Regions from separate parts of the Staphylococcus sp. M0911 genome, predicted to be linked through region 4. Evidence: predicted binding sites of a transcription regulator. Region 4 holds the regulator's gene; each other region holds the start of a gene.
What was found. The regulator Rex, encoded in region 4, represses fermentation and respiration genes when NADH is low (regulators of the CRP and FNR family bind a similar motif). The targets are predictions, from matches to a motif close to TTGTGAAATATTTCACAA.
Positions count from the first base shown of each region.

Region 1: ssp1_RS01345 (anaerobic C4-dicarboxylate transporter family protein) is a predicted target of Rex. The motif match lies at 5,300-5,317, and genes of this name have one in related genera.
Region 2: ssp1_RS02490 (nitrate/nitrite transporter) is a predicted target of Rex. The motif match lies at 3,469-3,486, and genes of this name have one in related genera.
Region 3: ssp1_RS08345 (cytochrome ubiquinol oxidase subunit I) is a predicted target of Rex. The motif match lies at 3,370-3,387, and genes of this name have one in related genera.

Region 1 is NZ_CP022881.1:292,983-300,974, forward strand. It holds gene ssp1_RS01325 (ArgE/DapE family deacylase) at 20-1,240, shown strand; gene ssp1_RS01330 (CHAP domain-containing protein) at 1,601-2,350, shown strand; gene nrdD (anaerobic ribonucleoside-triphosphate reductase) at 2,672-4,516, shown strand; gene nrdG (anaerobic ribonucleoside-triphosphate reductase activating protein) at 4,519-5,082, shown strand; gene ssp1_RS01345 (anaerobic C4-dicarboxylate transporter family protein) at 5,533-6,825, shown strand; gene ssp1_RS01350 (BCCT family transporter) at 7,199-7,992, shown strand, end outside.
Region 2 is NZ_CP022881.1:542,733-550,724, forward strand. It holds gene narJ (nitrate reductase molybdenum cofactor assembly chaperone) at 1-235, shown strand, start outside; gene narI (respiratory nitrate reductase subunit gamma) at 228-905, shown strand; gene nreA (nitrate respiration regulation accessory nitrate sensor NreA) at 927-1,379, shown strand; gene nreB (nitrate respiration regulation sensor histidine kinase NreB) at 1,389-2,420, shown strand; gene nreC (nitrate respiration regulation response regulator NreC) at 2,443-3,096, shown strand; gene ssp1_RS02490 (nitrate/nitrite transporter) at 3,593-4,744, shown strand; gene ssp1_RS02495 (Hsp20/alpha crystallin family protein) at 4,798-5,214, opposite strand; gene ssp1_RS02500 (MarR family winged helix-turn-helix transcriptional regulator) at 5,453-5,899, opposite strand; gene ssp1_RS02505 (nitroreductase family protein) at 6,064-6,693, shown strand; gene ssp1_RS02510 (DUF3139 domain-containing protein) at 6,822-7,187, shown strand; gene ssp1_RS02515 (cation:dicarboxylate symporter family transporter) at 7,437-7,992, shown strand, end outside.
Region 3 is NZ_CP022881.1:1,728,043-1,736,034, reverse strand. It holds gene ssp1_RS08370 (class I SAM-dependent rRNA methyltransferase) at 1-151, shown strand, start outside; gene ssp1_RS08365 (DUF697 domain-containing protein) at 211-753, shown strand; gene ssp1_RS08360 (phosphocarrier protein HPr) at 908-1,174, shown strand; gene ptsP (phosphoenolpyruvate--protein phosphotransferase) at 1,176-2,894, shown strand; gene ssp1_RS08350 (glutaredoxin family protein) at 2,977-3,207, opposite strand; gene ssp1_RS08345 (cytochrome ubiquinol oxidase subunit I) at 3,411-4,766, shown strand; gene ssp1_RS08340 (cytochrome d ubiquinol oxidase subunit II) at 4,763-5,779, shown strand; gene ssp1_RS08335 (potassium channel family protein) at 5,896-6,555, shown strand; gene rnjA (ribonuclease J1) at 6,655-7,992, opposite strand, start outside.
Region 4 is NZ_CP022881.1:875,623-883,614, reverse strand. It holds gene ssp1_RS04280 (carbohydrate kinase family protein) at 1-232, opposite strand, end outside; gene ssp1_RS04275 (sucrose-6-phosphate hydrolase) at 229-1,713, opposite strand; gene ssp1_RS04270 (LacI family DNA-binding transcriptional regulator) at 2,015-2,965, opposite strand; gene ssp1_RS04265 (sulfurtransferase TusA family protein) at 3,105-3,329, opposite strand; gene ssp1_RS04260 (YeeE/YedE family protein) at 3,342-4,412, opposite strand; gene ssp1_RS04255 (hypothetical protein) at 4,584-4,889, opposite strand; gene ssp1_RS04250 (redox-sensing transcriptional repressor Rex) at 4,917-5,561, opposite strand; gene abc-f (ribosomal protection-like ABC-F family protein) at 5,816-7,750, shown strand.

The sequences.
Region 1 (7,992 bases), 580 kb from region 4:
ATAATATGAAGGTGATAACATGAGTGTTTTTTCTAAAGAGGATAAAATTCAAATACTGTCGGATTTGATTGAGATCAATACTGAAAACGATAATGAACTTGAAGTATGTAAATATCTTAAATCATTATTGAGCAAATATGATATAGACTCTAAGATTCAGGAAGTTGACGATAATCGAGCGAATTTAATTGCCGAAATTGGTGAAGGGTCACCGAAACTAGGTATCTCAGGGCATATGGATGTTGTTGATGCTGGGGATCATAATGAATGGAAGCATGATCCATTTAAATTAACAGAAGAAGATGGTAAATTGTACGGTCGAGGTACGACTGATATGAAGGGCGGTTTAGCAGCATTAGTTATTGCTATGATTGAAATTAAAGCGTCAGGTCATCTACAACAAGGTTCAATTAGATTAATGGCTACTACAGCAGAAGAAAGAGAAATGTCAGGGGCAGAGAAACTTAAAGAACAAGGCTATGTTGATGATTTAGATGGTTTAATTATTGCCGAACCGTCAGATGGCTTCGTATTTTACGCCTCAAAAGGGTCCATGGGATTAAAAGTAACATCTAAAGGCGTGCCCGCACATAGCTCATTACCATCACTGGGACATAATGCGATTAATACCCTCATTGAATTTATTCAAAAAATTAAAGAAAAGTATGATGATATCAAGAAAAACGAAGGAACACATGCACTTGATGTTCACCCATTTATAGATGAATTTTTTGGAGACCAAGTTGACGATAAGACGGAAGAAAAAGTTGAAGACGTAGCAGCAGGACTGGTTATTGTTAATTCGATTATACGAGGTGGAGAACAATTTAATACAGTTCCTGAAGAAGCCTATGCTGAATTTAATGTGAGAACTGTACCTGAATATGATAATCGAGCCATTGAACAATTATTTAAAGATACGATAGAAGAGGTTGATAGTGACAGACTTTCTTTAGAAGTGACTGTCGATCATCAAACCGTATATTCTCAAAAAGATAACACGTTAGTACAAAGCTTTTTAGATTATAATAATGAATTTAAAGTATCTGGTTTAGTTGGGGCGACTGATGCAGCAGAATTATTAGTAGATAAAGATGAAGACTTTGATTTAGCTATTATTGGCCCAGGTCATATGACTATGGCACACAAAACAGATGAATATGTTTATAAATCAAGATATTTAGACTATACAGATATGTATCAACAAGTAATGTTGAATTATTTAAACAAAACCAAATAAAGGAAAGTGAGATGAACTAAGATTATTGCGTGAATGAAATGCAATAATCTTAGTTTTTTTATGCTGGAAATTGTCAGATAAATTACATACGTAGTAATAATTAATATGAACAAAATGATTAAGTTGCGTAGCTACCCTTTTGAAACCCATTACAATGATAACCCAACAATTTTACAAAAAATGTTGGATTATTATGATTCATTTACAAAATCTTAACATTGCCCACAAAAGCTTGCTTGTTTGTTAGAGTGTGTCTTGTCGTTATTTAACGAAGAAAAAACTTATATGTTTATAGAAAATTGAAGGTAGCCACGAGATAGTAATCAAAAAAGCTTTATCATTCTTAGGAGGATATTTAAAATGAAAAAAATCGCTACAGCTACAATTGCAACAGCAGGTTTCGCAACATTTGGTTTAATGCAACATGATGCAGATGCAGCAGAAAACAATAACGGATATAATCCTAATGACCCTTATTCATATGAATACACATATACGATTGATCAACAAGGTAACTACCACTATGATTGGAAAGGTAATTGGAGTCCTAGCCAACAACAAGGCAATAACAATAGTTATTCATATGGTAACCAAGCTACTCAAAACTACAATTCAAATAACGCTACAAACAATAATCAAAATACACAATCTTACACAACTGACAATACCAATAATCAAGGTGGCGGATTAGGTGCTGATTATTCAACATCAGATAAAAACATCAAAGTGACTACACAAAATGCGCCATCTTCAAATAACTCAACTGCATTTTCTGGACAATCAGGTTCTGGTTCAAATGCGTATACTGCTGGTCAATGTACTTATTATGTATATGACAAAGTTGGCGGTAAAATTGGTTCTAATTGGGGTAACGCAAGTAACTGGGCAAACGCAGCAGCACAAGATGGTTATAATGTAAGTAATTCACCTAAACAAGGTGCAATTATGCAAACATCACAAGGTGCATTTGGTCACGTTGCCTATGTTGAAAATGTAAATAGTGATGGTTCAATCAAAGTTTCAGAAATGAACTATAATGGTGGACCAGGTAACGTTTCAACTCGTACAATTTCAGCTAGCCAAGCTGGTTCATACAACTACATTTCATAATGATTTATATTCAAATAAGAACTCGAAATAATATTAAATATTATTTTGAGTTCTTTTTTTGTTTTGGATTAAATTTTGAATGTGTGTGACATATTTGTCAGGGTTGTGATTAAATTCTTGCCTCCATGGGGTTTTATTATTATTTGACATACTTCAATTTTCAAAACAATGATTTCAAAAATTGAATGATTATTTTTATAGTTGTTCATGAATTAGTAATAAACTTATGACAGTTTAGTTAAGTCATCGATTATACATTGTAATACTATATATTGTGCTTTAAATTTTAAATAAACACTATATATAGAAAAGAGTGGTAAGATGAATCAACTAGAACAATCATTAACGGGTTTGATTGAGAAGGATCCAACTATCGTAAATGAGAATGCTAATAAAGATAGCAATACCTTTTCGACTATGCGCGATTTAACGGCAGGTATTGTTTCAAAATCATATGCTTTAAATTATTTATTGCCTAAACATATTGCTGAGGCGCATCAAAATGGTGACATTCACTTTCATGATTTAGATTATCACCCATTTCAACCATTAACAAATTGTTGCTTAGTTGATGCAAAAAGCATGCTGAAAAATGGCTTTGAAATAGGTAATGCCAATGTTACATCTCCAAAATCGATTCAGACAGCATCAGCACAACTTGTACAAATTATTGCGAACGTCTCTAGTAGTCAATACGGTGGATGTACAGTGGATCGTGTAGATGAATTATTGAGTGAGTATGCACAATATAATGAGCGACATCATCGTGAAGTAGCACAGGCCTATGTTAAAGCTGAGCACCTAGAAACATATGTAGAGCAACAAGTTACTAAAGATATTAATGACGCCATTGAAAGTTTGGAGTATGAGATTAATACACTGTATACCTCTAATGGTCAAACACCATTCGTCACATTAGGATTTGGCTTAGGAACAGATACATTAAGTCGTAAAATACAGCAGGCGATATTGAAAACGAGAATTAAAGGATTAGGTAAAGATCGTGTCACAGCCATTTTCCCTAAATTAGTATTTTCAATTAAAGATGGTATTAATTTGAAAAAAGATGATCCTAATTATGACATTAAACAACTTGCGTTAGAATGTTCAACAAAACGTATGTATCCTGATATATTAAATTACGACAAAATCGTTGAACTATTAGGCGATTTTAAAGCGCCGATGGGATGTCGATCTTTTTTACCAAGTTGGCGTAATGAACAAGGTGAAAATGAAAATAATGGCCGTTGCAATTTAGGTGTTGTTACTCTCAATTTACCAAGAATCGCGCTTGAATCACAAGGTGACATGACAACGTTTTGGAAAATTTTTTATCACAAAATGACGTTGATGCACGATGCTTTAGTATATAGAATAGAGCGATTAAAAGAAGCGACAGTTAATAATGCACCTATCTTATATAAAAGCGGTGCGTTTAAATATAAACTCGATGATCATGAAGATGTAATGGCGCTATTTAAGAATAAAAGAGCTACGATTTCCATGGGATACATCGGATTATATGAAACTGCTACAGTCTTTTATGGTCCTAATTGGGAACATAATGATGAAGCCAAAGCATTTACAATTGAAATATTAAAAGAAATGCAACGTCTGCAAAAGCAATGGACAAAACAATATGACATTTGGTTCAGTATATACAGTACACCTAGTGAGTCATTGACTGATCGCTTTTGCCGTTTAGATCAAGAACGATTTGGAGATATTCCAGATATTACAAGTAAAGGTTATTATCAAAATTCATTTCATTATGATGTAAGAAAAGATATTACGCCATTTGAAAAATTAGATTTTGAAAAAGATTATCCCTATTATGCGAGTGGTGGCTTTATCCATTATTGTGAGTATCCTAAATTAAATCATAATATTAAAGCACTAGAAGCGGTATGGGATTATGCTTATGATAAGGTAGGATATTTAGGTACTAATATTCCAATAGATCACTGTTATGAATGTGGATTTGATGGAGATTTTAAATCAACACCACAAGGCTATCAATGTCCAGAATGTGGTAATGATAACCCTGAAACGGTCGATGTTGTTAAACGGACATGCGGTTATTTAGGTAATCCAGTACAAAGACCTGTGATTGAAGGACGTCATAAAGAAATGTGTGCTCGTGTGAAACATATGAAGGAATCTTAATCATGACATCTATATTAGGAATAGAACATGGACAGGGATATATAGCCAAAATTGAAACACATAGCTTTGTAGACGGTGAGGGTGTACGGTGTAGTGTGTATGTTTCGGGATGTCCATTCCAATGTCTAGATTGCTATAACAAAGCGGCACAACATTTTAAATATGGTGAACCATTTACAGAAAAAATATTACAAGAGATTCTCTCATATTGTGAACCGGGTTATATTAGTGGCTTAAGTATTTTAGGAGGCGAACCCTTTTGTAATTTAGATGTGACATTGAGACTCGTGCAAGCATTTCGACAAAGATTTGGACAGACCAAAACAATATGGATTTGGACTGGGTTTCAATATGAATATCTTTCACAAGATAAGTGGCTACGTTTTGAATTATTAGAATATGTAGATGTGTTAGTTGATGGCATGTTTATCACTCAGTTATATCGTCCTAATCTACCTTACAAAGGTTCTTTAAATCAAAGAGTGATTGATGTCAATACATCATTGCAACGACACCAATTGTGTGAATACATTTACAGTGGTCCATCGACGAGTCACAGTTTTTAATCATGTTATAAATCGATATAAAAGGGAAATGTAATTATAAGAGTAAAGATTCAATATAGAGAAGGTGAGACAGTATGTGGTTATTAATAGGTAAATGGATGATTGCCATTGGTCTTATCGTAGGTTCCATTATTGAAGAAACGATTTATAAAAAACGTCGACAAGCACGTAAAACACAACAATAATAAGACAATGAATCATATGGGCAATAACTACAATGTGTAGTGTTGCTCATATATTTTTTTGATGTAAATCTAATTTATAATTGTTAACAATTTTTGACGATGTTGAAATACTAGATATATCAGTCTTAAAGACTCGTTTTGATTGATGAAATAATACTTTTGATTTTGTAATCAAATATGAAAATATATACTTATCACATGTTTAAGTGATAAAATATCAATGTTACTAAAAATTAACATCATAAGAGAGTTAGGAGTTCCTAAATTGCTACTGTTTATAATAGAAATTATGATTATGGTTTTAGCGGTGTTACTAGGTTTAAGAACAGCCGGAGCACTTGGTTGTGGCATATTTGCCATTGTAGCGCAACTGATTATGATTTTTGGCTTTCAATTACCACCTGGTTCGGCACCTGTCACAGCTGTGTTAATTATTCTTTCAATAGGTATTGCAGGTGGCACGTTGCAAGCTACTGGCGGTATAGACTACCTTGTATATATTGCATCTAAAATCATCGAGAGATTCCCAAAATCAATTATTTTTATTGCACCAATGATTGTGTTTGTCTTTGTCTTTGGTATTGGTACTGCCAATATTGCTTTATCATTAGAACCTATTATTGCTAAGACAGCTCAAAAAGCAAACATACAACCTAAAAAAGCACTTACTGCATCAGTACTCACTGCGAATTTAGCACTTTTATGTAGTCCGGCTGCATCAGCAACAGCTTATATTATTTCTGTATTAGCTGGTTACGATATTTCTATGGGTAAATATTTAAGTATCGTATTACCAACTGCGATTTTGAGTATGCTTTTATTAAGCGTATTCTGCACATTTGTTGGCAAAAATGATTCAATATCATCACAAAAGTTAGTTGAACTGCCAGAAGAGACTTTACCTAGTGAATTTTCTAAAAATGTGAAATTCGGTGTATTAGCATTCTTGATATGTGTGTTAGGTATATTAACATTTGGGATATTCCCTCATTTAATGCCATCTTTTAATGTAAATGGTAAAACGGTCAATGTTGAAATGACAGATATTGTACAATTCTTTATGTATTTAAGTGCTGCCATTAATCTATTATTATCAAAAATTAATACGTCAGATATTCTAACGTCACATATTTCTCAATCAGCATTTGGTGCATTGTTTGCAGTATTAGGTCCTGGTTGGTTAGGCGCTACTATATTTAATGCACCTAATAATTTGAAAATATTAAAAAATGATATTGGCCAAGCCATTAGCAGTGTACCTTGGCTAGTCATCATTCTCGTATCAGTAGTAGCGATGATCGTGATTTCTCAAACAGCGACTGCATCCATTATGGTGCCAATTGTTATGAGTCTAGGCATTCCGCCCTTATATTTTGTCGCCATGGTTCAGACGCTTAACGTTAACTTTGTGATTCCAGCACAACCTACTTTATTATTTGCAGTTGAATTGGACGAAACGGGCAGAACAAGGCCTACGAGTTTTATTATTCCGGGATTCTTTGTCATAATCACCTCAGTTGTAATTGGTTTTACATTAAAATTATTTTTAGGATACTAACAAGTAATGAAATCAACTATCTTTCACGAATTAAGTGGGAGATAGTTTTTTTGTTGTAATAAAGCCCATTTATTAAAAGAAACTGAAATAAATAAAAATTCTATTTGTATGCATAAAAATTCATAGTTTTAATGAAGTTAAGTTTGTTCAATTCGTTAAATCTAAATTTAACACTGTTGTCACAACAATTGATTGTGAAAGAATAATCGTCAGAAATTATATAATTATTCAATATTGGGATTGTATTTCTTTGTATGTAATTTGCATTATTATTAAATGTTCGTTATTGTCAATTTTGTGAATCAATTATATTTGAACGTGGAACTTAAGAACATCAAGATTCATAAATCATTTAGTATTAGGGGGATCACGATTGAGAAAAGAAAAAGTTATGGACTGGACGACCTTTATAGGTGTAGTCATAGTGTTACTTTTAGCTGTTATACCTATGATGGTTTTCCCGAAAGCAAGTGAGACAATTATTACAGATATCAATAGTGCAATTTCTAACTCGATTGGTTCTGTTTATTTATTCTTAGGATTAGCTATTTTTTGTTTCGTTTTATACATAGCATTTGGTAAATACGGTAATGTTACTCTAGGTAGAGCGAGTGACAAGCCGGAATTTAACACATTTACTTGGGCAGCCATGTTATTCTGTGCAGGTATTGGTTCAGATATTCTATATTGGGGTGTAATTGAGTGGGCATTCTATTATCAAGTGCCACCTAATGGCGCTAAAAGTATGTCCGATGAAGCACTACAGTATGCGACGCAATACGGAATGTTCCACTGGGGTCCGATTGCATGGGCGATTTATGTATTGCCAGCATTACCAATTGGTTATTTAGTGTTCGTTAAAAAACAACCTATATATAAAATTAGCCAAGCGTGTAGACCTATATTAAAAGGACAAACAGATAAGTTTGTAGGTAAACTTGTTGATATCTTATTTATCTTCGGATTATTAGGCGGTGCAGCGACCTCACTTGCCTTAGGTGTACCTTTAATATCAGCAGGTATTGAAAGACTTACTGGTCTGAATGGCGAGAATATGATAATGCGTTCAATTATTTTATTAACTATCACAGTTATATTTGCCATTAGTTCATATACAGGATTGAAAAAAGGGATTCAAAAGCTGAGTGACGTCAATGTATGGTTATC
Region 2 (7,992 bases), 330 kb from region 4:
ATTGTCAGATTATCTACCATTGATGCTACAATTTTTACAGACAATAGAATGGCGTGGCGATGAAAGGGCAGAAGAAAATATTCAATTAGTCATCATGATTATTGAAGATGGAACATTTGTAATGGCAAATGAACTTGGAAAACAAAATCATCCATATGGGTACGTAATACAAGCATTAAGAAAGACTTTGAAATTATGTTTAGAAGTACCAGAAGGGGTGGCTCAACATGATTAATCAATTTTTATGGGTCATTTATCCATACTTATGTTTAGCTATATTTATCATAGGACACATTGCAAGATATAAGTATGACCAGTTTTCTTGGACTGCAAAGTCTAGCGAATTAATTGAGAAAAAGAGACTGAAATGGGGAAGCTTGCTATTTCATTTAGGCGTAATTCCAGTTTTCTTTGGACATGTAGTTGGTCTTGTTATACCGAAATATTGGATGGACTCATTAGGGATTGATGAGCATATGTACCATTTTGGAGCAGTCTATATTGGTAGTATTTTTGGTATAATGACGTTAATAGGTATGTTGTTACTTACTGCTAGAAGAATTACAATTAAAAATGTAAGGCGTTTAAGTTCATTTTCGGATATTTTTGTGAATATTCTTTTATTAATTATTATCTTCATGGGATGTTACTCTACAATAGTTACGAATATCATGCATATCGACTTTAATTATCGTGAAACCATTTCAGTATGGTTTAGACAACTCTTTATGTTTAAACCGCACGCAGATTTGATGGCCAATGTACCATTGCAATTTAAATTACATATGGTATTAGGGTTTACCATTTTTGCATGTTGGCCATTTACGCGTTTAGTTCATGTATGGAGTGTACCATTATCGTATACAAGTAGAAGGTACATTATTTATCGAAAAAATAAACTATAGTAATTCAAAGGTGGAAATAGTATGATGCCAGATTCAATGTTCGAAAGCCAAAGTTTTCAAGAAAATATTGATAGAATTAGATTAGAACAAGGTTTTGATTTTGCGGCGTTAGCTTTTTATGAATCAGCGAGCACCTATTCACCTATAAAATGGCAATATGTATCAGGTAACAATAATGATAGATATAAATTAATTATATTACGTAAAGGTCGAGGTCTAGCTGGTAATGTGATGAAAACGGGAAAGAGAATGATCATTGCTAATGTAGATATGGCCTTAACACCTGATGAAAAGGTGAAGTTTCCTATATTATTAAGTGAAAATTTAACGGCGGTCATAGCTATTCCACTTTGGTATCAACAACAGGTGTATGGGGTTATGTTGTTTGGCCAAAGAAATCATAAGCCATTACCAATTAATGTGTATGATATAGATATTTATAAACAATTAGGCATATTTAATGAAGAAATTTAGGTGATTAACTTGACGGTTAATAATGAACAACTTGAAGTGTTGCTAAGACGTTACTTTGAAAGCACAAATGAAAAGATTGTTTTTGTGAATAATAGCGGAAAGATTATAGCAATGAATGAAGCAGCTAAAGAAGTTATTTCGGAAGAAGAAAATTATAGTGCAATGACGAATGCGATTTGTAGACGATGCGAAGGTTACACGAATGAGTATGACGTACAGTCATGTAGAGATTGCTTTTTAGATGTAGCACAACCTCATCATTCACAATTCCAAGTATTTATGAAAACAAAAAACAGAAAAATCGCACCATTTACAGCTTCTTATCAAACCATAGATCCGGTTAAAGGTATTAATGCATTTACATTGCAAGATGTTGCACCTCAAATTGAACGACAAGAAAAAATGAATCAACGCCGAATGATGAGAAAAACAATATCCGCGCAAGAAAATGAACGTAAGCGTATATCTAGAGAACTACATGATAGTGTTATTCAAGAAATGTTGAATATTGATGTTCAATTACGTTTGTTAAAATATCAACAAGATAAAGAGAAAATATTGAATGATGTTAAAAATATTGAAGGTTTAATGTCACAACTCGTTGACGATGTCAGACATCTATCAGTTGAATTGCGTCCTGCATCTTTAGATGATTTAGGATTAGAGGCAGCATTTAAATCTTACTTTAAACAATTCGAAGAAAATTATGGTATGCAAATTAATTATGTTTCTAATATCGTTAATCATCGCTTTGATAGCGAGGTGGAAACCGTCGTGTATCGAGTTGTGCAAGAGGCTGTTTATAATGCTTTAAAATATGCTGGTGTTAGTGAAGTAGAAGTCACTATTCAACAAAATGAACTGACGTTAATCGCTGAAATTATTGATAGAGGACAAGGATTTGATCCGTCTTCCAAACCGAGAGGATCTGGACTAGGGTTATATGGAATGAAAGAGCGATCCGAACTTGTTGAAGGGAATTTAAATATTGAGACGCATATAGGTAAAGGAACGATTATTACTTTAGAAGTACCACTGTAAATTAATTTTTGGGGGAATAATGTTGAAAATAGTTATTGCCGATGATCATGCAGTTGTTAGAACCGGTTTCTCTATGATATTGAACTATCAAGAGGATATGGAAGTAGTTGCTACCGCTGCTGATGGTGTAGAGGCCTATCAAAAAGTCTTGGAGTTTAAACCTGATGTACTATTAATGGATTTAAGTATGCCACCAGGTGAATCAGGACTTATCGCAACGAGTAAAATTCATGAAAGTTTTCCTGAAACAAAGATTTTAATCTTAACAATGTATGATGATGAAGAGTATTTATTTCATGTATTGAGGAACGGTGCGAAAGGTTATATTTTGAAAAACGCACCTGATGAACAACTATTGCTTGCTATTAGAACAGTTTATAATGGTGAGACATATGTTGATATGAAATTGACCACCTCATTAGTGAATGAATTTGTGAATAGTAGTAATCAGGAATATACAGATACATCAGATCCATTCAAAGTGTTATCCAAACGAGAATTAGAGATATTGCCATTAATAGCAAAAGGCTATGGCAATAAAGAAATAGCAGAAAAACTATTTGTATCAGTTAAAACAGTAGAAGCACATAAAACACACATTATGAACAAACTAGAATTAAAATCAAAACCAGAACTCGTAGAATACGCCATGAAAAAGAAACTCCTAGAATTTTAGAGCCCCTTATCGCATTAGCGATTAGGGGCTCTTATGCATTAGCGAAAGCTAAGGCGAACTGAAGAGAAAAATCGCATTAGCGATTAGGGGCTCTTATGCATTTAAAGAAGTACTTCCATTTTCAATGGTTAGTACTTCTTACACAGTAGCGAAAGCTACTGTGATCCTTAAGGGTACTTCCATTTTCAATGGTTAGAGGCAGTGGATGACTGGTAAGTTACTACGTGATACTTGTAACCAACCTAGTCATCATGTGCCGGGGAAGAACAACGAAATGTAAAATTTCTGTTCTTCACCCTCTTACGTAGTAGCGAAAGCTACTGTGATCCTTTTTAATAGGGGAATTACATAGTCAAATAAGGGATTATCCTAATGTTCAACTTTTCACAAAGTCGATAAATTCAAATTAAGATTAGTTCTATGTTCATTAATAGAGTTATTGAAGGTCAAACCCGCATAGTACTAATAAATAAATGAATTCGACGAGGGTGAAAATATGGACAAGACAAAAGGTGGATTTCAGCTCACATTACAAACACTTAGCTTAGTAGTTGGTTTTATGGCATGGAGCATTATTTCTCCATTAATGCCATTTATTTCTCAAGACATTAAAATTTCAGCTGGACAACTATCCATTATTTTAGCAATACCAGTCATTTTGGGATCAATATTACGTGTTCCTTTTGGATATTTAACTAATATTATTGGAGCCAAATGGGTATTTTTCTGTAGTTTTATAGTGCTTTTATTTCCCATTTACTTTTTAGGGCAAGCACAATCACCAAAAATGATGATGTTATCTGGATTCTTTCTTGGTGTGGGTGGTGCTATATTCTCAGTAGGTGTTACATCAATTCCAAAATATTTCCCAAAAGATAAAGTAGGATTAGCGAATGGTATTTATGGTATGGGAAACATTGGGACAGCGATTTCATCATTTTTAGCACCGCCAATTGCAGGGATTATTGGTTGGCAAACAACAGTTAGAAGTTATTTAATTATTATTGCTATATTTGCAGTATTAATGTTTATATTTGGAGATAACCGTGAGCCTAAAGTAAAAGTGCCGCTAATATCTCAAATGAAAATCTTATTTAAAAATTATAAACTATACTATACAAGTCTTTGGTACTTTATTACATTTGGTGCGTTTGTAGCTTTTGGACTATTTTTGCCAAACTATCTGGTGCAACATTTTGGTATAGATAAAGTTGATGCAGGTATTCGTTCAGGTATATTTATTGCTTTAGCGACCTTCCTGAGACCAGTCGGAGGCATATTAGGTGATAAACTAAATGCAGTTAAGGTTCTAATGGTAGATTTTATCATTATGATTACAGGTGCATTGATTTTAGGTTTCTCTAATCACATCGCATTATTTACCATAGGATGTTTAATGATAAGTGTGTGTGCAGGTATTGGTAATGGTCTTATTTTTAAATTAGTACCATCATATTTCGCGAAAGAAGCTGGATCAGCGAATGGTATTGTATCAATGATGGGGGGACTAGGCGGCTTTTTCCCACCATTAGTAATCACTTATATTACAGGGGTAACAGGTTCAAGTCATTTAGCATTTATCTTTTTTGCTATTTTCGGACTCATCGCATTAATCACAATGGTTCATTTAAATAAAAAAGAAGCATAAATATATAACACCCTCATCTTGGTTATACCGTGACGAGGGTGTTATTTTTTGATTTATAATATAGATATAGTTGTTGCGTCTTCAGAATCGTGTTGTTGTTTAGGTAAGCGTATATTTAAGACGCCATCCTCAAATGTTGCTTTGATTAAATCTTTATCTACATCCTCAAATTCAAATCGACGGACAAGTTCTCCGTTAGAACGTTCATTCAATTGCGCTTGTCCATGATGAGGTTCTAGAAACTTATTAGCTTTAATCGTTAATGTATGATGATCAAAAGTTAATGATATATTTTCCTTTTTTACGCCTGCAAGTTCAGCTTCTATTAAATAATGATCACTTTCATTATATAGGTTGGCGGGAAATGCTTGTGAGGAAAACTGATTAAATACTTGCTTACCTAAATCTCTAAACATATCAGTAGGGTCATTTTTTAAAAATGCATTGTTAAAGAAGTCATTACTAGGCATACGATTCGCTCCTTTTAATTAACTAAATTTGAATCATATTTAATTGTAGATTCATTATATGTACTGTTTAGGGTGAGGTAAAGTAAAAAGGATTTATGGAGTGATTATTAGTTCTAGAGAATACAGACAAAAGCTTACAATATGAAACATTTGTTCACATAACTTGGATTTACATGTATAAAAGAAAGATATGAATGTTGAGGGAAAGTTTACTTTTGTCTTTTTCTCTATAGAAGTATTACTTTTCTGTGGATTTATCAAAGTTTTTAGAAACAAACATTTGAAGATGGTTGATTAATTCTTTCGCTTCGTTAACGTCGATATCAAATTCGCCAAATACTTTTAGTGACACTTCAGATAATGGTTTTTTAATACTTTTACCATGATCAGTCAGTGAAATTTGAAGATTTCTTTCATCTTTTTCTTCACGAGTTCGAACGACGTAATTTTTCTTTTCTAATTTTTTTAGTAATGGTGTTAAAGTGCCTGAATCTAAGAAAACTCTATCACCTAAAGTTTTGATGTTAAGTTTCTCATCTTCTTCAATCGCCATTAGCACTATATAACCAGTGTACGTGAGTTCGTATTCCTTTAAATAACTAGAATACTTTTTGATAATTTCTTTAGATGAAACATAGAATAAAAAGCATAATTGTTTGCTTAAATAACTATTTTCTACATACATTAAATAACTCCTTGTTAAGCTAACAATATTATGAAGTGTATGACTTGTCAAGTGCCGTTCTAAGTGATATAGGCAAATTGCTTTTCATTTAAAAATTACAAAATTATAATAAAACTTAATTGTTTTGTAATATCAAACGACTTATTTAGAAAGAGGAGAACTTTATGGAAAGAATCTCAAAATTTGATGATGTATTAAAAGGAAGAAAATCTGTAAAAGTATTTGATACTGAATATAAAATTAGTCACGAAGAAATGGATGAAATGATTCAAAAAGCAACGAAAGCACCATCATCCGTAAATATGCAACCATGGAGATTAATGGTAGTGGATTCTGAAGAAGGTAAAGAGAAAATCTTACCATCATTTGGGATGAACTCAAGACAAGTGAACACATCTTCTGCGATGATTATTGTTTTTGGTGATTTAAAAAATTATGAAAAAGCTGAACAAATTTATGGTGATGCAGTAAGTAAAAAACATATGACTGAAGAGATTAAAGATAAAATGTTAAGTTGGGTGCTTCCTCATTATAAAGGGCTATCAAGAGAAGGCATGAAAGATATCGTCAATATTGATAGTAGTTTAATGGCGATGCAATTTATGCTTGTAGCTAAATCTCATGGCTATGATACGAATCCAATCGGTGGATTTGATAAAGCTAATATTGCAGACGTGTTAGGTTTAGATAGTGATCGTTTTGTACCTGTTGTAGCTATTGCAGTAGGTAAAGGGGCGCAAGAAGCGCATAAATCAGTACGTTTGCCACTTGATGATGTTAGACAATATTTATAATAACGTATAGACAAACGTTTAAGTACAAAATTCAGATAAGAATATTTTGTTACAAAAGTTTTATAAGACTTTAAAAATGTATGCTTTTCGTTCATACTAATTAAGATAAGGCAAAAGGAGTCTATAAAATGAGTAGGAAACAGAAATTAATTAGAATTATTATTATATTAATCATTTCGTTAGTTTTAGCATTTGCATTTTTCTTCGCACTTAAAACATATCAAGGCCATAAAAATATTGAAATGGTCGATAGTTATTTTAAAGAACATCATCTAAAAGATAAGATAAAAAAAGAAGAAACATTATATAGTGCTAAAAAAGGTGTGTATTATAAGGAAGTTATTTTTAAAGATGAGCCTAAAGTAACTTACGTGATACAACCTATAAGTACAAATAAAGGTATCTTTGCAGAAGGTTTTGATACTGAAACTAAGAAAAGTCTAAAGAGTGCTAAACATAATTACTTTAATAAAAATTATAAGCCCTCAAATTAGTCAAAATATTTTTAGGTTATCGATTTAAAAAATCGGTAACCTTTTTTTCTTATTGTGTAAGTTTAATGTGTAGCTAGAATTGTGATTAAAACAATAAAAATAGTAAAAATAACCGTAGTAAAATACTCTGGTTTCACAAATATTTAGAAATTTCAACACAATTATTTGTATTTGTTATTTAAAAAATTATAGCTATTTTTAAGTTATCTGATATAATTAAGTGATGTCAGATGAAGGGGAGTTTGCAATATGGCTCTATTCAAGAGAAAAATTAGTCTTCCAGTGCAAGTATTAATTGCGTTGGTTCTAGGTGTTGTCGTTGGACTTATATTATATGGAAATGAAGAAGCGGCTAACTACATAAAGCCATTTGGAGACGTCTTTTTAAACTTAATTAAAATGATCGTTATTCCAGTTGTGTTCTGTTCTTTAGCGTTATCTATTTCGAACGTAGGGGAGTCGAAAACTGTAGGTCGCTATGGATGGAAAACAATACTTTACTTTGAGATTATAACAACAATCGCTATTGGTCTTGGGATTATTTTTGGTAACTTGTTCAAACCAGGTTCTGGACTTGATCCATCCAAACTACCAAAGGGCGATATTTCTAAATATCAATCATCTGCACACGCTGCAGAACAATCTACATACGGTAATCATTTTATTGATACCATTGTAAACATTGTACCTACAAACTTTTTTGAAGCTTTAACTAAAGGAGAATTATTACCAATTATCTTCTTTGCTGTATTCTTCGGTTTAGGCTTAGCTGCCATCGGTGAAAAAGCAGAACCTGTTAAATCTT
Region 3 (7,992 bases), 850 kb from region 4:
GTTTAAAAATGTTATTAAAACAACACTAGAAGAAGCTGAAGTTGATTATGAAATCAAAGAAGTGATGGGATTACCTAAAGATTTTAAAACACATCCACATTACAAACCTTCAAAATATTTGAAAGTAATTTTTGTTAATATTGAGCATTAAATAGTTGTATTCTGGGTATAGAGTCTTATTGAAATAAGATTCATGGGAGTGTGAATTAGATGAGCATTAGAAATAAAATGACGAATAGAGTTACAAATACAGTTGGTAATAAAGTATTAAATATTGAAGAAATCAAAGAAAAAAGTAATTTACCTGTGACTCAAAATGAGTTACAACAAAGACGTGCACAAGCAGAAAATCTCGTTAAAAAGAAATCTTTATTATCATCAGGAATGAGTGTAGTACCAATTCCTGGATTGGACTTTGGTGTCGATATAAAATTAATGAGAGATATCATTAGTGATGTCAATAAAATTTATGGACTAGATCATAAACAAGTCAATTCATTGAGTGATGATGTTAGAGAACGAATCATGTCTGCAGCAGCCATTCAAGGTAGTCAATTTATTGGTAAAAAATTAACCAATGCACTTATGAAAGTAGTGATTAAAGATGTAGCGAAACGAACTGCAGCTAAACAAACTAAATGGTTCCCATTTGTAGGACAAGCAGTTTCAGCATCAATTAGTTATTACTTTATGAAAAAATTAGGTCAAGATCATATTGAAAAATGTGAAAAAGTCATCAAAGAGTTACTTTAAGGGATATAATTTGTTAAAAAATTGTAGAAATATACTGAAACCGGTTTTAAACAAATTGAATTTAACTATTGGTTTTGGTAAAGTTAAGGTATAAAAATTTATGTTAGATTGTAAGTATATTGAAGATTCTAACTTATAGAAGGAGAAATAAATTATGGAACAAAAATCATATGTAATTATCGACGAAACAGGAATCCACGCTCGCCCAGCTACAATGTTGGTACAAACAGCTTCAAAATTTGATTCAGATATTCAATTAGAATATAACGGTAAAAAAGTAAACTTAAAATCAATCATGGGTGTTATGAGTTTAGGTGTAGGTAAAGATGCTGAAATTACAATTTATGCTGACGGTAGCGATGAGGCAGATGCAATCGAATCTATCAGTGATGTCTTATCAAAAGAAGGTTTAACTAAGTAATATGTCTAAATTAATTAATGGTATTGCTGCATCTGATGGTGTAGCAATCGCTAAAGCTTACTTAATAGTTGAGCCAGATTTATCTTTCGACAGCAGTGAGACAATCACTGATGTTGAAGGTGAAACTAGCAAATTCAATAACGCTATCGAAGCATCTAAAATTGAATTAACTAAAATAAGAAATAATGCAGAAGTTCAATTAGGCGCTGATAAAGCTGCCATTTTTGATGCGCATTTACTTGTTTTAGATGATCCAGAATTAATTCAACCAATTCAAGATAAAATTAAAAACGACCATGTTAATGCTGCTACAGCATTAAATGAGGTTACAACTCAATTCATTACTATATTTGAATCAATGGATAATGAATACATGAAAGAACGTGCAGCAGACATTAGAGATGTATCTAAACGTGTGTTAGCACATATTCTTGGTGTTGAATTACCAAACCCAAGTATGATTGATGAAAGTGTTGTTATTATTGGTAATGACTTAACACCTTCTGATACTGCACAGTTAAATAAAGAATTCGTTCAAGGGTTTGTAACGAATATTGGTGGTAGAACAAGTCACTCTGCGATTATGAGTCGTTCATTAGAAATCGCAGCTGTAGTTGGTACTAAATCAATCACTAAAGAAGTTAAACAAGGCGATATGATTATCGTTGATGGTTTAACTGGTGATGTTATTATCGATCCTACAGAAGATGAAGTTATCGCTTATCAAAATAAACGTGAACGTTTCTTTGAAGATAAACAAGAATTACAAAAATTACGTGATGCTGATACAGTAACTGTTGATGGTGTTCACGCAGAGTTAGCAGCTAATATTGGTACACCAAATGATTTACCTGGTGTAATTGAAAATGGTGCGCAAGGTATTGGCTTATATCGTACTGAGTTCTTATACATGGGTAGAGATCAATTGCCTACTGAAGAAGAACAATTCGAAGCATACAAAAAAGTATTAGAGACTATGGATGGTAAACGTGTTGTTGTTCGTACATTGGATATCGGTGGCGACAAAGAATTACCATACTTAGATTTACCAGAAGAAATGAATCCATTCTTAGGTTATAGAGCGATTCGCCTTTGCTTAGCGCAACCTGATATTTTCAGACCACAATTACGTGCGTTATTACGTGCTTCTGTTTACGGTAAATTAAATATCATGTTCCCAATGGTAGCTACTATCAAGGAATTCCGTGATGCTAAAGCAATGTTATTAGAAGAAAAAGAGAATCTTCAAAACGAAGGTTATGACGTTTCGGAAGATATTGAGTTAGGTATCATGGTTGAAATTCCAGCTACTGCAGCATTAGCTGATGTCTTTGCTAAAGAAGTAGATTTCTTTAGTATTGGTACAAATGACTTAATCCAATATACATTAGCAGCTGACCGTATGTCAGAACGCGTATCTTATCTATATCAACCATACAATCCTTCAATTTTACGCTTAGTAAAACAAGTCATTGAAGCTTCTCACAAAGAAGGTAAATGGACTGGTATGTGTGGTGAAATGGCAGGAGATGCTACTGCAGTACCATTATTATTAGGTTTAGGTCTAGATGAATTCTCAATGAGTCCAACATCTATTCTTAAAGCTAGAAGACAAATTAATGGTTTAAGTAAAAATGAAATGTCAGAATTAGCGAACCGTGCTATTCATTGTGCAACACAAGAGGAAGTTATGGAATTAGTTAATAACATTTCAAAATAATAATTAAAAGAACCAACTTGAGCAATTTAAATTGCTTTAGTTGGTTCTTTTATATCATTAGTATCTTTTAATTGCTAAGTACTTATTGAATGTCAAAAGCTTGATTAATTTTATCCATATCAACTTGATACATAGGTTCATCGTTCAATAAGATAAATGGCGTCGCAAATGCATCATAATCCATCATTTCTACTCGATATTGATTATTCTTTATATTTTTTTCTGTATAATCTACATGATTTGCTTGAAGATGATTTTTTACAAACGTACAAGGTGGACAATCATCTTGTGTATATATCGTAATATGTGACACTTTGGTCTTCCTTTCTATATATTAATTTATATTATTCTATCTTATATTTAATTTTATAAAATATCAATGGTGTGAACATTATGTGTCTCTATAAAAAATTTATGTCAAAAATTCAAGCAAAAACATTTAGTTCATCATGATAAGGATTTATAATTTTAAGCATTGTGAAATTACTAAAAAATATAAATATAAGGTGATTATATATGGATTCAGTTGAAATGAGTCGATTACTTACAGGTATGACCTTAGCCGTTCATATCATATTTGCAACGATTGGTGTAGGTATGCCATTAATGTTTGTTATCGCTGAATTTCTTGGTATACGAAACAACGATGCACATTATATTGCATTAGCGAAACGATGGTCGAAAGGATATACCATTACAGTTGCTGTCGGTGTAGTGACGGGAACAATTATTGGTTTGCAATTATCGCTTGTTTGGCCAACATTTATGAAAATGGGCGGTCATGTAATTGCATTACCTCTATTTATGGAAACATTCGCATTCTTTTTTGAAGCTATTTTTCTTAGTATTTATCTTTATACTTGGGAAAGATTTAAAAATAAATGGATTCATTTTGTTATAGGCTTACCTGTAATTATAGGTGGATCATTCTCAGCATTTTTCATAACGTCAGTTAACTCGTTTATGAATACACCAGCTGGTTTTGAAATGAAAAACGGACGTATGGTTAATGTTCAACCATTAGAAGCAATGTTTAACTCATCATTTATCGTAAGGTCCTTCCATGTTGTTGCAACAGCTGGCATGACAATGGCGTTTATTCTTGCGGCAATTGCTGCATTTAAATTGCTAAAACAGACGCATCCAGAAGATAAAAGATATCATTTAAAAGCATTAAAAATGACGATGATTGTTGGGTTTATTTCAACATTGTTATCGATGTTAGCGGGAGATATGTCAGCTAAGTTTTTACATAAAGTACAACCAGAAAAATTGGCTGCATATGAATGGCATTTTGACACACAATCTCAAGCTAATTTAGTATTTTTTGGTGTTTTAAACGAAAAGACGAATGAAGTATCAGGCGCAATAGAAATCCCAGGAATGTTAAGTTTCTTAGCTGATAATAGTTTGAAGACGACAGTAAAAGGACTTAACGATTTTCCTAAAAATGAATTGCCACCATTAATTGTTCATTATTTCTTTGACTTAATGGTTTCAATGGGCGTATTCTGTTTTGTGATTTCAGGAATTTTTATGTTGATTTTATTAATTAAGAAGTTACGACACTTAACTACACATAAGGTAGTTTTATATAGCATATTACTTACTGGTCCAGCGTCTATGTTAGCAATTGAATTTGGTTGGTTCTTAACGGAAATGGGACGCCAACCATGGATTGTAAGAGGATACTTAAGAGTATCTCAAGCAGCGACTCAAGCTGGTGGTATTACATTAGTGACGATTTTATTCGGTTTATTATATCTTGTACTCATCGTTACATCTGCATATGTGTTACTCAGAATGTTTAGAAACAAACCTGCAATCAATGATGTCAATCAAGTGCTCAAAGAAAGAGGTGATAACAAATGATATATTCATATATAGGTATTACAGTCTTATGGATATTTTTATTTTGTTATATCATCGTAGCCTCAATTGATTTTGGTGCTGGATTCTTCGCATTACATTCTAAACTTACTGGTGAAGAAAAGAAAATCAATCATCTTATTGAAAGATATCTTAGTCCAGTATGGGAAGTTACGAATGTCTTCTTTGTCTTTTTCTTTGTTGGATTTATTGGATTCTTCCCTGATTCCGTTAAATATTTAGGAACGGTTTTACTTGTACCAGGTTCAATTGGTACGATTCTTATTTCAATAAGAAACAGTTTCTATGCCTTTGAGAATTATGGACAAGATACAAAATTACCATGGATTTTTCTATATGGGTTAACTGGTTTACTTATTCCAGCTGCATTAGCAACCGCATTAACAATTTCAGAAGGTGGCTATATTAAAGAGGTAGGGAATCATGTTGATTTAGACTGGGTTCAACTATTACTAAGTCCTTTTGCATGGGCTGTTGTTTTCTTGGCAATTATCTCAGTGTTATATATCTCTTCTGGATTCCTTACATTTTATGCTAATAAAGCAAAGGACCAACCGGCATATCATTTAATGAGACAATGGCATATATTTTGGGGACCACCAATGATTATTATTTCCTTGTTTGTCTTTTTATCACTAAGAGTACAAAACTCAGAGCATTTTAATAATGCTGTCTTTAACTATTGGTGGATGTTCGTGATAAGTTTTATCTTTTTCCTAGTTGCAGGCGCACTAACTATTTTTAAAAGAAATCATGGTTTAGCATTTATAATGGTGATATTGCAAATGTTATTTGCTTTCTTTGGATATGGTATCAGTAAATTACCATATTTATTACATCCATTCGTAAAAATTTCTAGTTCTCATGTAAATGATGAAATGGGTCTAGCATTGGTTATTGCATTTATTTTAGGTTTACTTTTATTAGTTCCATCGTTACTATTATTATTGAGACTATTTGTTTTCGATAAAGATTATGTAGAAGGAAAAAAATAATCAACTATAGTAGAACAAATCATCATTTCGATTTTGCATCAGCTTTTACTATATATTTATTTGAAAAAAGTTGATTTGATCGTTGTTATTTAAATGTGTAATAAGCGGAGGACTATATGGAAAAGGAATACGTAGTAATTGGTTTAGGACGCTTTGGTGGCAGTATTGTTAGAGAGCTTAACGCCTTAGATATGGATGTTATGGCCATTGATAGTGATGAGAACAGAGTTAATGAATATAGTGATATTGCGACGCATGCTGTAGTAGCGGATACTACTGATGAAGCAGTCATGAAAAGTTTGGGAATAAGAAACTTTGACCATGTTATTGTTGCTATCGGTGAAAATATTCAATCTAGTACATTAACAACACTTATTTTAAAAGAATTAGGTGTTAAAAAGGTAACTGCCAAAGCACAAAATGATTATCATGCTAAAATATTAAATAAAATAGGTGCGGATACGGTTGTCCATCCAGAACGTGATATGGGCCGTCGTATTGCACACAATGTGGCTAGTGCGAGTGTGCTCGATTATCTAGAATTAGCAGATGAACACTCTATTGTTGAATTAAAAGCTACTGAAAAAATGACTGGCCAAACAATTATTGATTTAGATATTCGTGCGCAATATGGTATTAATATTATTGCGATTAAAAGAGGTAAGCAGTTTATTGTGTCACCAGATCCAAATTTAAATATTGAAATTGGTGATATCCTAATCATGATTGGTCATGATAATGACTTAGGTCGATTTGAAAAGAATATAGCTAAATAAAAAATGGTTTAGTCAATGATCTTGGCTAAACCATTTTTTATAAAGAAATCCCATAAGCCATATCATTAGAATGATAGTTGCTTATGGGATATTTTAATATTATTTCTTTTTATCTTCATTAACTTTCATAATGACAGGTAAGATCATTGGTCTACGAGCTGTTTTTTCAAATAAGTATGGTTGTAAAGTTTCAATAATTGATGATTTAATTTGATGCCATTGAATGTCTTTATTTTGGTTTAATTTAGAAATAACATCAGTTTTAATACGACGTTGAGCATCATAAATTAGTTGACCAGATTCACGCATGTACACAAAGCCACGTGAAATGATATCAGGACCAGAAAGTAATGTGTTTGTGTTGAAGTCAATGCTTACAACAACAATAACTAGGCCTTCTTCAGATAATAATTTACGGTCTCTAATAACAACATTACCGATATCACCAATACCACTACCATCAACAAGTACATTACCTGATGGAATTCTACCTGCTTTACGTGCTGAATCATGAGTTAAAGCAAGTACATCTCCGATATCGAAGATAAAGACGTTATCTTCGTCAACGCCACAATCAACACCAGTTTCACCATGTGCTTTGAGCATACGATACTCACCATGAATAGGTAAGAAGTATTTAGGTTGGATTAAACGTAACATCAATTGTTGATCGCCTTGTGATCCATGTCCAGAAGTATGGATGTTAGAAATTTTACTATGAATAACATCTGCACCAGCTTTATATAAAGCGTTAATTGTACGATTTATACTCTTAGTATTACCTGGAATAGGTGATGAACTAAATACGACAGTATCTTCTGGGATAATCTTGATTTGTTTATGTGTACCATTAGCGATACGAGATAATGCTGCCATTGGTTCACCTTGAGAACCAGTACATAAAATAAGTAATTCATGTTTAGGGATATTATTGATTTTTCCAGGTTCTACAAATGTTTCTGGTGGGGCTTTAATGTATCCGAGCTCCATACCTATTTTAATATTATTTTCCATTGAACGACCAAATGTAACAATTTTCCTATTATGCTTAACTGCTGCTTCAACAGCTTGTTGAACACGATAGATATTCGAAGCAAATGTCGCGAAAATGATACGACCTTTACAATTACGGAAAATTTTATCAACATTTTGTCCTACTTCTCGTTCACTAAGCGTAAAGTCCGGAACTAATGCATTTGTAGAATCAGAAAGCAGACAAAGTACGCCTTCTTCACCTAATTTAGCCATTTTTGCAATATTTGCTGGTTCACCTACAGGTGTGAAATCAAATTTAAAGTCACCAGTATGAACAATTTTACCTTCAGGTGTATCGACAATAACACCATAGGCTTCAGGGATACTGTGTGTTGTTAGATAGAATGATATTTCAAAGTGTTTGGATTTAATCACACTATCCTCATTAATTTCGTTTAATTG
Region 4 (7,992 bases):
CAGTACCAACACCAATATTTTGTAGTGTTTCAACGATAATATCTCCAAATGCATCATTGCCAAGTTGCGTAATCATTTCAGCTTGTGCACCTAACTTTTGTACTGTACAAGCAACGTTACAAGGTGCACCACCTACTTGACGTGAAAATTGTTCCACGTCTTTAAGTGCAGTATCAGTTACTGTTGGCATAAAATCGATTAGCGCTTCACCAATTGCGAATAAACGTCTCATGAAAGATCACCTTTCAAATTATATTTCGTAAATTGTAAATAAACTTGTCCTGATTCAGTAGAAGTTTTAATACCGGTTGCTTCTTCCACAGGGAATATTCTTGAAGTTAATACACGTTCACCATCATTACAGAAAATTTCTATACTTGATGTATCTACAAATATGCGTAACTGAGTTAGTGTTGAATCCAATTTTGTACTACGTGTAGTACCTTCCACATTACCTGGTAACAAACCACTATCAGTTCGATCAAGCGTCACTTTATTGTCACGCTTATTATAAGAAATCATTGTCGATTGATATCTTGATGTTCTTAACTCAAAATAAACTTCAGAAGCATCATTTTCTAAAATATCAATGATTAATTCGTACTGTTTACCCTCATAAGGATGTAACTTCGTTGTAAATTTATTAGCGTAACCTAAAGCAGTTTCTTTGTTATATCTTAATTTTTCTAGACTTTGAATAGGTCTTTGTTTCAACTTACCGTTTTCAACAGTTAATACTCTTGGAATAGTTAAACAATGTGCCCAACCTTCTTCATCTGTAGGATATGTTGTTTCTGGTAATCCCATCCAACCAATTAAGATACGTTGACCATTTTTATCGAGAAATGTTTGTGGAGCATAAAAATCAAAACCTCTGTCTAATTCTAAAAATGATTGATGATCAAACTCTAAAGTATCTAGATTTAAATCACCCATGATATAGCCAGATTGATAAATATTACGATATTTATCTTCCTCACTATCAATGCCTTGTGGACAGAACATAATGATATCATGGCCATCCAGTTCAAAATAGTCAGGACACTCCCACATATAACCAAATTGGTTTAATGATGTTTTAATTTCTCCTTGGAAATGCCAATTCACAATATCTTTCGAGCTATATAATAATAATCTACCAAATTCATCCATAGTTTGGGCACCCAAAATCGCATAATATTGGTCCTCAATTTGAAATACTTTTGGATCTCTAAAATGACTTGTATAGCCTTCAGGTTGTTGGCTAATAACAGGTTTAGGAAACTTCTCTACTGAACCGTCAGCTTTCATTCTAGCTATCATTTGTGATGAATGTCTTTCCCAATTATGATCACGGTGATTTCCAGTGTACATATAATATAAATGACCTTGAAATTCAAAAACACTTCCACTATAAACACCATGACTATCAAATTTGGTATCTGGACTTAGTATGACTCCTTGAGGTTCGAAGTGAACCAAGTCGTCACTCGTATAATTAAACCAATATTTCAAACCATGTACTGCGCCTAATGGGAACCATTGATGTGAGACATAATACTTTCCATTAAAATAAATTAAACCATTGGGATCATTTAATAAACCCGTTTCTGGTTGAATATGGAAAGTTTGTCTATACGGAGATAATTGTACTTGTTGTTTTAAATTTAATAATTTATCGCTATCAACCTCTTCTATTCGTTGATAACGTTCTTCTTTAGTCCATTCAGTCATTCATATCCCCCTATTTTATAATAATCGTTTAAGTAAATGGGGTTAAGTTTATAAATAATAAAGAACCCTTGATACATATACTTATGTTTAAGCATGATGTTTGCACCTAAGATCGAAACTTTATGCTATATCATACACGTTCATGTAAATGTATGTCTTTATACTTGTTCTCCCCAACTTGCATTGTCTATAGAATTTGTTTTCTAAATTCTATAGACATGAGTCACTTGACCTAGTAAGTATGATGTTTATATTTTATCATTTATACTGGTATCGGTTCCATATAAATTGAATATATTCTTTATAATTTCACTGGTATCACGATGGATTCTTCAATAGATTCTCCCTTAATCAATTGTCTAACTTCAAGCATCGCACGTTGTCCCGCTTCATAATAATTAAACTGTATTGTTCGAATAATTGGAGAAACAATTTGTGTCATAGGATCTCCACCAAATCCATGAATTATTGTTGGTTTTAATAATTGATCTGAATTAAAACGATATTTATGAATTGCCAACGCAATGGCATCAGTCGCACCAATAATGACGTCAGCATCATTAATCTTTGTTAACGTTTGCTTAATATCTTTTAATGCTTCTTCATATTTAAATGAGGTTTCAAATATATCTGGTTTAATTTGATATTTTGATAAGCCATCGATTAAACCACTTTTCCTATGTACACCTACCGCAATATCTTTCTCAGTAACACTAAAAAATACAACACGTCGCGGTTGTCTTTGACCTACCCACTCACCCACTTTTAATCCTGCTTGATAATCATCATGCGTGATGCTATGTAAACCAGGATATGCTTGTCCAACAATAATGACAGGTACATTAGCTTTATCAATCACTTCCAAATGTTTATCAGTAATATCAGTTGCCATTAAAATAATTGCATCTACTTTACTACGAGATAACGTTTCAATGGCTTCAATTTCTGCTTCCATATGTAATCCAGTATAGTTAAGTAACAGTTGATAGTTATGTTGTTGACATTGATTTACGATACCCTTCACTGTTTCATCAACAGCATAAGAGTTCATCCTTGGAATGATAGCACCTATAATACGTGTTTGAGTTGCTCTTAAACTTTGCGCGAATTGATTCGGTTGGTAGTCATGTTCATTAATGATCCTACTTAGTTTCAAACGTGTCTTTGGACTGACAGATCCATTATTTAAATACCTAGAAACCGTACTCTTTGATACTCCTGCTAATTTTGCGATATCCGATATATTTTTTATAAAAGTTACTCACCCATCATATTTTGGAAAACTTATATCTATTCTATCATAAATGTAATCGCTTAAAATACTAATTTCTAGTTGAATAAATATAGATAGAGCACCCATGATGGATGCTCTATCTATATTTATCATTATTTTACGCCTTTTGTACAGTAATTGTCCAAGACGCATCACCAAGTTGTTCATAATTAGTAACAGGGTAACCATTTTCTGCCGCCCAATTAGGGATTGCCTCAGTCGCCTGTGTACAATCAAAATCAATTTTTAATTCATCACCAGAATCTAATTCAGTCATTTTCTTTTGAGCTTCTATTAAAGGGAAAGGACAAACCATACCAACTGTGCCTAATTCATATACCATAATAACTCCTCCTTAAGTCGTTTGTGTTTGTTGTTTTTTAGTCGATTGTTGTAGTTGTTTCATTGGCTTAATAAAAATAAAGTAACTCATAAACCATACACCTAGAATCATTGAACCTAGACCAATCCAGCCTTGCCAACTCATTGTCGCCGTTTCAACTAAGCCATTACCGATTGAACAACCACCTGCAACAGAGGCTCCAAAGCCCATTAAAATGCCACCAATTGCACTATTTCTAATTGTTTTCTTATCTGGTAAACGCCATTTAAATTCTTTTGATCCTTTAGCAGCAATGTAAGAACCTAGGAATATACCTATAACTAAAAATGCGCCCCAATCAATGAGTTGTGTATTTCCAGTAATTAAGAAATTAACAATATTTGCTGAAGGTGTCGTAATTCCTAATCCATAATCTCTACCAGTAGAACTACTCATTGGCCAAGCTAATAAAGCGATTAAACCAACTGCAATAGCCGCTACAAACGGATGATATCTTCTTTCAAATAAATAATGTCTTACGCCTGAATACTTCTGTTTTAATTTAGGGACTGCTACTTTAGGCTTTTTAAGTGTTTTTGTCACTAATATTAAAGTAATTAACGTTATTAGTATTACTAAAATCCAATTGGGAATATGCAATGTATCTGCCATACTTGCATTGACATTTGTAGGTTGATTAATTACTTTTAGGACTGGTGACAAAACACCTGTCTTAGTAATTGCACTTGTTAATGCATATAAAATGAGTGCAACCCAACTACCTATTAAACCTTCTCCTGCTCTATAATATGTTCCAGTAGCACAACCACCTGCTAATACAATACCTATGCCAAAGACAAAAGAACCAATGATTGTACCAACAATTGGAAATGTGTGTGCTGGAACATTTACTATACCTAAACTTGTTAATATTAATAAACCAATACTTTGAACTGTAATAGCAACAAGCAATGCATAGAACATTTTATTACTTTTTTGAACATACATATCTCTAAAACCGCCTGCTAAGCAAAAGCGTGTTCGTTGCATTACAAATCCTAATAGTACGCCGACGATCAAACCGCTTATAATCATCCAAACCACGTTATCACCCTTTTCCGATATAAATACTAAGTTATTTTACAGGATAAAGTGTTATATTTCAAGTTCACTATCATAATATGTTTCTTAATTCTACACATTTATCAATGAAATGCTTTATTTAAAATAAAAAAAGAGTACATCTCGATAAGATGTACTCTTGCTCATCACTTTTTAAAGTGCTTGTATTTCATCGATATAATGAACTAATGCTTGCAATTCATTTGCTTTAAAATGACTAAATTTATACCAAGTTTGGTTATAGTAAATCAATAATTTATGTCCCAGTAACCCCTTACGTATTTGGTAACGAATAATTTTTTTAACATCAATATCTAAATTTAGAGGATTATGATTTGTATAATAGGACTTGAACACTAATGTATGACCGTTCAATACCAATTGTCCTGGAATGTATATTAATGTAGGTAAATGTGCTTTATACATACACCCTATTTGAATCAATACTTTATCATTCATAAAAAGTCCCACCAAATGATCAATATGCTATTTCATTGATTCATCATAATTTCTCATAAAGAAAAGTAAGGACTGTAATTCAATACCTAAATCAATATGATGTACTTGTACATCAGTTGGCGTACTCACTCTCGCTGGTGTAAAATTCATAATACCTTTAATACCAGATTCAACCAGCTCATCTGTAACACTTTGGGCAACCTGTTCAGGTGTTGTAAGAATGACTACATCAATATCTTGATTTGATAACGTATGTTTTAAAGTCTTGCTATCTTTTACAACAACACGGCCTACTTGTTCGCCGATGACATCTTGATTTACATCAAATGCTTCTGTAATGGTCATTTCATCGTGAATTGAGAAGTTATATGTTAATAATGCTCGACCTAAGTTACCCACACCAACAATTGCAATTTTAATATCATTGCTACCACTAATTTCAGCTTTGAAAAATTCAATTAAACTATCTATATTATAGCCATATCCTTTTTTACCTAATTCGCCAAAATATGAAAAATCTCTACGAATCGTAGCTGAATCTATTTGTAATGCTTCGCTAATAGCTTTAGAATTAACACGGTCAATACCTTTAGATTTTAGATTACTCACAAATCTATAATATAACGGTAAACGTTTTAAAGTTGCTCGAGGAATTTTAACGTTACTTGCCATTTTATTTGTCTCCCTTCGACGCTAAACGGTTTTAATTTTATGTATATATGTTTGCAACAATAAAAATCCAAATAATTGTTCACAATGAATACTTGCTAATTATACATTAATAAAATTTAAAAATAAATATCCTAGTTTCAAGACACAGCTTAATACTGTAAAATAAATATTAATATGATAAACAAAACATTTAAACATATCAAACTATATGTATAGTTTATAATGATATCGCATATTTAGAAAGGTGAAGTCGGATGATACTTTTACAACTTAATGACATCTCTAAATCGTTCGATGGTGAAGATATCTTTACTAACGTTGATTTTGAAGTGAAAACAGGTGAACGAATAGGCGTTGTTGGACGAAATGGTGCCGGTAAATCAACACTTATGAAAATCATTGCTGGCGTTGAAGATTATGATAGTGGTCACATTTCAAAGATTAAAAATCTTAAGATGGGCTATTTAACACAACAAATGACGTTGGACTCTAACGCCACTGTGTTCGAGGAAATGTCAAAACCATTTGAACATATTAAAAATATGGAACTATTAATCAAACGTGAAACAGATTGGTTAGCTGCCCATGCAAATGAGTATGATACACCTACTTATCAATCACATATGGAAAAATATGAATCTTTATCAAATCAATTTGAGCAATTAGAAGGTTATCAATATGACAGTAAAATTAAAACAGTTCTTCATGGATTGAATTTTAATGAAGATGACTTTAATAAGCCTATTAATGACTTTAGTGGTGGTCAAAAAACACGATTATCACTTGCACAAATGTTGTTAAATGAACCAGATCTATTATTACTTGATGAACCTACCAACCATCTTGATTTAGAAACTACAAAATGGTTAGAAGATTATTTGCGTTACTTTAAAGGCGCAATTGTCATTATAAGTCATGATAGATATTTCTTAGACAAAATCGTTACACAAGTTTATGACGTCGCTTTAGGTAGTGTTAAACGATATATTGGTAATTATGAACAATTTATTCAACAGCGAGATAAATATTATGAAAAACGTATGCAAGAATATGAAAAACAACAAGAAGAAATTAAACGGTTAGAAACATTTGTAGAAAAAAATATCACAAGAGCTTCTACAAGTGGAATGGCAAAGAGCCGTCGTAAAACATTAGAAAAAATTCAGCGTATTGATAAACCAATGATTGATGCAAGAAGTGCTAACATTCAATTTGGATTTGATAGAAATACCGGAAATGACGTCATGCATATCAAACAATTAGAAATTGGTTATGATGATACACCTATTACTAAACCTATTAATTTGGAAGTATCCAAAGGTGATCACATCGCTATTATTGGGCCAAATGGTGTCGGTAAAACCACTTTAATTAAAACCATTGCTCAAAGACAACGTCCACTCGGTGGCGAAGTCACATTTGGTGCTAATTTACAAATAGGTTACTATGACCAAAAACAAGCTGAATTCAAATCAAATAAAACCATTTTAGATTATGTTTGGGACCAGTATCCAAATATGAACGAAAAAGATATTCGAGCAGTATTAGGCCGTTTTTTATTCGTACAAGACGACGTCAAAAAAATTATCAATGATTTATCTGGTGGCGAAAAGGCAAGATTACAATTAGCCTTGTTAATGTTGCAACGTGATAATGTACTTATTTTAGATGAACCTACCAATCACCTCGATATAGATTCGAAAGAAATGTTAGAACAAGCTTTAGAACATTTTGCAGGTACTATTATCTTTGTATCCCATGATAGATACTTCATCAATCAATTAGCCAATAAAGTATTTGACCTAGATCATGATGGTGGAAAAATGTATCTTGGTGATTATCAATATTATATTGAAAAAACAGAAGAAGCTGCAGCCTTAAAAGCTAAAGCAGAGAGTGAAATTGAGTCTGCAAATCACTCAAATACTAAACATACTACAGCGTCATCATATGAAAACCAAAAGCAGCGTCGTCGCGAACAACGCAAAATAGAACGTGAAATCGAGCAACGTGAAGCCATCATCGAATCATGTGAAGCAAAGATCGAAGACATTGATCATCAACTTACACAACCCGATGTTTATAGCGATCCTGTAAAATCCAATGAACTAGCTGAATTAAAATCGAATACCGAACAAGAATTAGAACAAGCAATGCTTGAATGGGAAGAATTACAAGAAAAATTATAAATAACTATTATTTTTCCAGACACTAGAAAGTAGATTTTCTACTTTTTAGTGTCTTTTTTCTGATTTTTAATTGATTATTATTAACATTCATTTTCGCCTATCTGATGGCTATCCACAGAGTTATCCTAGTTATCCACAGGTAATATGTAACTAAATTTTAGAGTTATTCAGATAAAAATTTGCTATATCCACAAAAATTAACACCACTTATCCACAAGTTGTGCACTTATTGTTGATAAGTA